Luteitalea sp. TBR-22: one gene and its partner. The protein of the gene in region 1 interacts with the protein of each later gene in a pairwise test. Links are inferred from orthologs where the notes say so. Each region holds a gene or a part of one and is shown on either strand. Other genes may lie near its edges.

Evidence for each region.
Region 2: the proteins of groL (region 1) and aceE interact in binary tests that used the Escherichia coli proteins (3 or more experiments, as listed by UniProt). The link is inferred for Luteitalea sp. TBR-22 from one-to-one orthologs.

What each region holds. Positions count from the first base shown.
Region 1 is NZ_AP024452.1:3,731,395-3,735,538, forward strand. What follows is about bases 684-3,623. They hold groL (chaperonin GroEL), read left to right. Parts: upstream 684-1,312; coding sequence 1,313-2,935; downstream 2,936-3,623. Other genes in these bases: TBR22_RS15595 (helix-turn-helix domain-containing protein), read left to right, coding at 684-702; groES (co-chaperone GroES), read left to right, coding at 1,007-1,294; TBR22_RS15610 (energy transducer TonB), read right to left, coding at 3,170-3,623. In the rest of the region: TBR22_RS15590 (phosphoribosylaminoimidazolesuccinocarboxamide synthase), read left to right, coding at 1-480; more of TBR22_RS15595, read left to right, coding at 496-683; more of TBR22_RS15610, read right to left, coding at 3,624-4,093.
Region 2 is NZ_AP024452.1:4,282,891-4,286,448, forward strand. Bases 367-3,558 are described here. They hold aceE (pyruvate dehydrogenase (acetyl-transferring), homodimeric type), read right to left. Parts: upstream 3,246-3,558; coding sequence 567-3,245; downstream 367-566. Other genes in these bases: TBR22_RS17975 (dihydrolipoyllysine-residue acetyltransferase), read right to left, coding at 367-547; TBR22_RS17985 (hypothetical protein), read left to right, coding at 3,343-3,558. Outside these bases: more of TBR22_RS17975, read right to left, coding at 1-366. UniProt on the Escherichia coli protein: Component of the pyruvate dehydrogenase (PDH) complex, that catalyzes the overall conversion of pyruvate to acetyl-CoA and CO(2).

The DNA.
Region 1 (4,144 bases):
CGGCAGTGCGACCGTCTGCCGACCCCCATCTTCACGCCGGCGACCAAGGCCGAGTCCGGCCACGACGAGAACATCTCGGAGGCGCAGGCCGCGGCCATCCTCGGCGACGAGGTGTTCGGCCGGGTGAAGGCGCTGACCCTCGCCCTCTACACGGCGGGAGCCGCGCACGCCGCCTCGCGCGGCATCCTCGTGGCCGACACCAAGTTCGAGTTCGGACTCGTCGAGGAGGGCGGCCAGGACCGCGTGATCCTCATCGACGAGGTGCTGACGCCGGACTCGTCGCGCTTCTGGCCGGCCGACCAGTACGCCCCGGGGGGGCCGCAGCCCAGTTTCGACAAGCAGTTCGTGCGCGAGTACCTCGAGCGCATCGCCTGGAACAAGCAGCCCCCGGTGCCGTCCCTGCCGACGGACGTGGTGGAACGCACCCGGGAGAAGTACCTCGACGCCTTCCGCCGGCTCACCGGCGCCGACCTGGCCTGAGGCTCTGGAGCCGGCATGGTGATGCACCGGGAGATCGATCGCCTCGTCGCCGAAATGGTCGACAAGGGCATCCACTACGCCGACGCCGCCCGCGAGTTCGAGCGCCGCTTCCTCGAGCACGCGCTCAAGGCCACCGACGGCAGCCTCACCCGCTGCGCCGCCCTCACCGGCCTGCACCGCAACACCCTCGCCCGCAAGGTCGCTGAGTACAAGCTGAAATAGGCTCGAGGCTCAGGGCTCACGGCTCAGGCCACCCCGAGCGGAGTCGAGGGGCGGACAGCGGGCCTACCCACCGACCGTCCCTGCATTCCCGGCATTCCCGGCATTCCCGGCATCGCGGCCTTGTGAGTGCCGAAGGCCCAGGGCCGAATGCCGAATTAGCACTCCCCCCTCTTGACTGCCAACACCGGCGAGCTATACTTGGCAGTCGTCCACCACGACTGCTAAGTCGCAGTGGACCAGTCGACAGTCTTCAGGGGGGCCTGCGGGCCCGCCGTCACATCTCTTCAGGAGTGGAGTGCACACCATGAACCTCCGACCGCTACACGATCGCCTGATCGTCGAACGCATCGAGGAAGGCGAGCAGCAGGTCAACGGCATCATCATCCCCGACTCGGCCAAGGAGAAGCCGCAGCAAGGGAAGGTGGTCGCCGTGGGCAAGGGCAAGGTCAAGGACGACGGCAAGGTGTCGCCCCTCGACGTGAAGCAGGGCGACACGATTCTCTTCGGCAAGTACTCGGGCCAGGAGATCAAGGTCGACGGCAAGGAATACCTGATCATGCGTGAGGACGAAGTCCTCGCGGTGATGGCGTAAGGGGAGGATCACACAAACATGGCCAAGCAAATCGTCTACGGTGCGGACTCGCGTCAGGCAATCCTTCGCGGCGTCAACCACCTCGCCGACGCGGTCAAGGTGACCCTCGGTCCCAAGGGACGCAACGTCGTCCTCGACAAGAAGTTCGGTTCGCCGACGATCACCAAGGACGGCGTCACCGTCGCCAAGGAGATCGAGCTCAAGGATCCGCTCGAGAACATGGGCGCGCAGATGGTGCGTGAGGTCGCGAGCAAGACCAGCGACATCGCCGGCGACGGCACCACCACCGCGACCGTGCTCGCGCAGGCCATCTACCGCGAGGGCGCCAAGAACGTCGTGGCCGGCGCCAACCCGATGGAGGTCAAGCGCGGCATCGACAAGGCCGTCGAGGTCGTGATCGAGCAGCTCAAGTCGTTCGCCAAGCCGGTGAGCGGCAACGCCATCGCCCAGGTCGGCACCATCTCGGCCAACAGCGACAGCACGATCGGCACGATCATCGCGGAAGCGATGGAGAAGGTCGGCAAGGACGGCGTGATCACGGTCGAGGAAGCCAAGTCCATGGAGACCTCGCTCGAGGTCGTCGAGGGCATGCAGTTCGACCGCGGCTACCTCTCGCCCTACTTCGTGACCGACCCGGACCGCATGGAAGTGGTCCTCGAGAACCCGGTCATCCTGATCCACGAGAAGAAGATCTCGTCGATGAAGGACCTCCTCCCGGTGCTCGAGCAGGTGGCCCGTGGCGGCCGTCCGCTGCTGATCATCGCCGAGGACATCGAGGGCGAGGCGCTGGCCACCCTCGTGGTCAACAAGCTGCGTGGCACGCTGCAGGCCGCGGCCGTCAAGGCCCCGGGCTTCGGTGACCGCCGCAAGGCCATGCTCGAGGACATCGCGATCCTGACGGGCGGCCGCGCGCTGACCGAGGACCTCGGCATCAAGCTCGAGAACGTCAAGCTCGAGGATCTGGGCCGCGCCAAGAAGGTCACGATCGACAAGGACAACACGACGATCGTCGAGGGCGCCGGCGCTGCCGCCGCCATCGAGGGCCGCGTCAAGCAGATCCGCACGCAGGTCGAGGACACCACCTCCGACTACGACCGCGAGAAGCTCCAGGAGCGCCTGGCGAAGCTCGTGGGCGGCGTCGCCGTCATCAAGGTCGGTGCGGCCACCGAGACCGAGATGAAGGAGAAGAAGGCGCGCGTCGAGGACGCGATGCACGCGACCAAGGCGGCTGTCGAGGAGGGCATCGTGCCCGGCGGCGGCGTGGCCCTGATTCGCGCCGGCAAGGCCCTCGAGGGCCTCAAGCTCGACACGCACGACCAGCAGGTCGGCGTCAGCATCATCAAGCGCGCCATCGAGGAGCCGATGCGCTGGATCGCGACCAACGCGGGCCAGGAAGGCACGATCATCGTGCAGCGCGTCAAGGAGAACGACACGGTGGAGTTCGGCTACAACGCCGGCGCCGAGAAGTTCGAGGACCTGATCGCGGCCGGCGTCATCGACCCGGTCAAGGTGGTCCGCACGGCGCTCCAGAACGCCGCCTCGATCGCCGGGCTGCTGCTCACCACCGAAGCGATGGTGTGCGACATCCCCGAGGAGAAGAAGCCCGAGCCGATGCCCCAGGGCGGCGGCGGGATGTACTAAGCGCCGGGCTCCGGGCTCCGGGCGACCGGGCACCGGGTCAGGCAGGTCGGGCCGGGTCTCAGGAACCGGCCCGAACCAGGGCGCCTCTCGAAGGCGCCCAGCTTTTCGTGTGGTGCGAAACGGGCCCGTCGGAGCGATCCGGCGGGCCCTTGTTCGTTCTGCGGCGAGGGTCGACAACTCCCGACTCCCGACTCCCGATTCCCGACTCCCGATTCCCGATTCCCGACTCCCGCCCTAGCGCAGGTTGAAATCCATCTCCACGGTCACCAGCACCGGGACGGCGACGCCCTGGCGGGTGCCGGGGCGGAAGCGCCACAGGCGCATCGCCTTGATGGCTTCCTCGTCGAGACCGAAGGTGCGATCGAGCGAGCGGATGACGCGGATGTCGCCGGCGCGGCCGTCGGGCATCACCACCACCTCGAGCAGCACGCGGCCCTGAATCTTGGCGCGCATCGCCTCGGTGGTGTACTGCGGCTTCACCTGCGAGATGAGCGTCGGCGAGGTGACGCCGGAGCCGGGGCGATACGCGCCGCCTCCAGTGCCCCCGCCGTAGCCGGGACCGAGCCCGCTGCCCTGCCCTGACCCGACGCCCGTGCCGGTCCCCGTCCCGGCACCACCGCCCGTGCCCGATCCCTGGGACGTGCCACCGGGGACCGCCGTGCGGTCGATGACACCGGCGATGGCGTTCTGCCCCGAGGCCAGGCTCTGCACCGGGATGTTCATCTGCGGCACGGGAGGCGGCGGATCGGGGTCCTTCGGCGGGTCGACCTTCGGCGGTTCGATGTTCACCTTCGGGGCCACCGGGACCGACATCTTGTCGCGGCCCGGCAACTCCATCCGCCGCGGCGGTTCGGGGCTCCGGTTGCCACCACCGCCACCGCCGCCACCCGGGCCCGGTTCGGCAAGGAACACGAGCTTGATCTCGCTGTCGTCCGGCTTCTGCTCGACGACGGCCTGGCCGGCCGGCACCGCACGGATGCCGAGGAACAGCAGGAGGGCGAAGCCGACGTGTGCAATGGCCGACGCCACCGCCGCGCCGCTGATCCGCTGCCGTCCCTGACCGAACTCGAGGTCGATCGTCGGATGGCCGCCGGTCGGCAGCATGAGCGACCCGTGATGCTCGTGGTCGGGGGGTGGGACGGCGGACGCGTCAGACATATCCGGGCGATTGCGAGAGAACGCGTTCATTCTGTCAGCACTCTTGCGATG
Region 2 (3,558 bases), 550 kb from region 1 along the record:
CGTCCTTCACCGCGACTTCCTTGACCGTCCCGGCCGACGGCGACGGCACTTCGACGGTCGCCTTGTCGGTCTCGAGTTCGAGGATCCCCTGATCCTGCGAGACCGAGTCGCCGACCTTGACGAGTACCTTCAGGACGTCGCCGCCCTTGACGTTCTCGCCGAGCGACGGCACCGTCACCTCGATGCGAGCGCCGCCGGTCGGGGCCGGCGCGGGCGGCGCCGTGGGCACCGGCTCGGCCTTGTCCTGTTGGTCGACGGCGGCCGCGGCGGCCTTCTGCACCTGCGCGGCCCCGGTCGGGGCCGCCGATGCCTCGCCGCTCACCGTGAAGATCACCTGCCCCACGTCGATGCGATCGCCTTCCTTGACCTTGACCTCGGCCACGGTGCCGGCAATCGTCGAGGGCACTTCGACCGTCGCCTTGTCGGTCTCGAGCTCGAGCACCGCCTGGTCGACAGCCACCACGTCGCCGGCCTTGACCAGCACCCGGAGCACATCCCCCGCCTTGACGTTGTCGCCGAGCGAGGGCAGCGTGAATTGGTTTGCCATGAGCGTTGCGATGCCTTGATTACGCGTGCGCGGGGTTGGCCTTCTCGGGGTTGATGCCGAGATCCTTGAAGGCGGCCTGCGCCACCTTGACGTCGATCTGCTTCTCGCGCGCGAGCAGCGACAGGGTCGCCGCGACGACGTGCCGCGCGTCGACCTCGAAGTGGTCGCGCAACGCCTCGCGGCTCTCGCTGCGGCCGAAGCCGTCGGTGCCGAGCAGCGCCATCGGCTGCGAGACGTGATGGTCGATGCCGGCCGGCATCAGCTTCACGTAGTCGGAGGCGGCCACCACTACGCCCGGGGCGCCGGCCAACTGCTGGCCGACCCAGGACGCGCGCGGCGCCTCGGCCGGGTGGAGCATGTTCCACCGATCGACGGCGAGACAGTCGCGCTGCAGTTCGGTGTAGCTGGTGACGCTCCACACGTCGGCGGCCACGCCGTACTTCTCGAGCATCGCGGCCGCGTCGATGACGCCGGGCAGGATCGCGCCGCTGCCGAGCAGTTGCGCGTGCGCCTTGGCCTTCTTCAGGCCGGAGGCCTTGAACTTGTACAGGCCCTTGATGATCCCCTCTTCCGTGCCGGCGGGCATGGGCGGCATCTCGTAGTTGCCGTTCATCAGGGTGAGGTAATAGAAGACGCTCTCGTCGTCGCGGTACATGCGACGGAGGCCGTCCTTGATGATCACGGCGATCTCGTAGGCGAACGCCGGGTCGTAGGCGATGCAGTTGGGCACCGACGAAGCCACCAGGTGGCTGTGGCCGTCCTGGTGCTGCAGGCCCTCGCCGTTCAGCGTCGTCCGGCCCGCCGTGCCGCCCAGCAGGAAGCCGCGCGTCCGCATGTCGGCGGCGGCCCAGATCAGGTCGGCGACCCGCTGGAAGCCGAACATCGAGTAGTAGATGTAGAACGGAATCGCGTTGATGCCGTGCGTCGCGTAGGAGGTGCCCGCGGCGATGAACGACGACATCGAGCCGGCCTCGGTGATGCCTTCCTCGAGGATCTGCCCGTCCTTGGCTTCCTTGTAGTACAGCAGCTGATCGCTGTCGATCGGGTCGTACAGCTGGCCCGTCGACGAGTAGATGCCGACCTGCCGGAACAGCGCCTCCATGCCGAAGGTGCGCGCCTCGTCGGGGACGATCGGCACCACCAGCTTGCCGAACTCCTTGTCGCGCAGCATCTTGGTCAGCATCCGCACGAACGCCATCGTCGTCGAGATGGCGCGGCCGTCCGAGCCGTTGAGGAACTCGGCGAAGCTCTCGTCGAGGCCGGCGAACTCGATCCGCGGCGCGTCGGTGCGGCGCTGCGGCAGGTAGCCGCCGAGGGCGGCGCGCTTCTCCTGCAGGTACGTCATCTCCGTGCTGTTCTCCGCCGGGCGGTAGAACGGCATCTTGACGACATCCTCGTCGCTCAGCGGGATGTTGAAGCGCGTGCGGAAGCTGAGGACCTCTTCCTCGTTCAGCTTCTTCTGCTGGTGCGTCGGGTTCTTGCCCTCGCCCGATTCGCCGAGGCCGTAGCCCTTGATGGTGCGCGCCAGCACCACGGTCGGCCGGCCGCTCGACTCGGTGGCCTGCTTGTAGGCCGCGTAGACCTTCTCCGGGTCGTGGCCGCCGAGGCGCAGCTTCTTCAGCTGGTCGTCGGAGAGGTGCTTGACCAGCTCGAGCAGCTGCGGGTACTTGCCGAAGAACTTCTCGCGCACGTAGGCGCCGTCGGAGACCGACAGGCGCTGGTACTCGCCGTCGACGATCTCGGCCATGCGTTGCGCCAGCAGGCCCGTCTTGTCGCGCGCCAGCAGGTCGTCCCACTCGCTGCCCCAGATCACCTTGATGACGTTCCAGCCAGCGCCGCGGAACGCGCCCTCGAGTTCCTGGATGATCGAGCCGTTGCCGCGCACCGGCCCGTCGAGGCGCTGCAGGTTGCAGTTGATGACGAAGATCAGGTTGTCGAGCTTCTCCCGCGAGGCGAGCGTCAGCGCGCCGAGCGTCTCGGGCTCGTCGGTCTCGCCGTCGCCGAGGAACGCCCACACCTTGTTCTTCGTGGTCTTCTTCAGGCCGCGGTGCTCGAGGTACCGCCAGAAGCGCGCCTGGTAGATCGCCATGATCGGGCCGAGGCCCATCGACACCGTCGGCACCTGCCAGAAATTCGGCATCAGCCACGGGTGCGGGTACGACGACAGGCCGCCGCCCTCGGCGAGCTCGCGGCGGAAGTTCTCGAGGTGCTGCTGCGTCAGCCGGCCCTCGAGGAACGCGCGGGCGTAGATGCCGGGCGAGGCATGGCCCTGAAAGAACACCAGGTCGCCGCCCTCGGGATGCTCCGGGCCGCGGAAGAAGTGGTTGAAGCCCACCTCGTACAGCGTGGCCGACGAGGCGAACGTCGAGATGTGGCCGCCGATGCCGTCCGAGTTCTTGTTGGCGCGCACCACCATGGCCATCGCGTTCCAGCGGACCAGGCTCTTGATGCGGCGCTCGATCTCGCGGCTGCCCGGGAAGGGCTGCTGATGCTCCGGCGAGATCGTGTTGATGTACGGCGTGTGCGCCGAGAACGGAAGTGGCACGCCCTTGTGGCGGGCGTACGACTCGAGCGCGTCGAGCAGTTGCGCCACGCGCTCGCGACCTTCATGCGTGATCACCCAGTCGAGCGAGTCGATCCACTCCTGGGTCTCGATGGCGGCGGTGGTGTCCTGGACGTCCTGGGGGCCGTTGGTCATGAGAATTCTGAATCCTGTAGCCAGGCGGGCTGCGCGGCAGAGTCCGCTTCCGGACCGCGCCGGGGTATGAACAACGCTTTACATTATCATTCGCCGCATGATGGGTACCAGTCGCGTCCCCCCTGCCGGCGTCCGTGCCGGCGCTTCGATGGCCGTCCTGGCCCTGGCCGCCTGCATGGCCCTCCTCCCGGCGAGGCCGGAAGCCCGGTCCGGCCAGGCGCCCGCCGCCCCGGCGCGCCAGGACCTGCAGGCGATGGCCGCCCGCTTCGCGCCGGCCGACATCGGCGCCGACCTGTCGAAACTCCCGGAATCG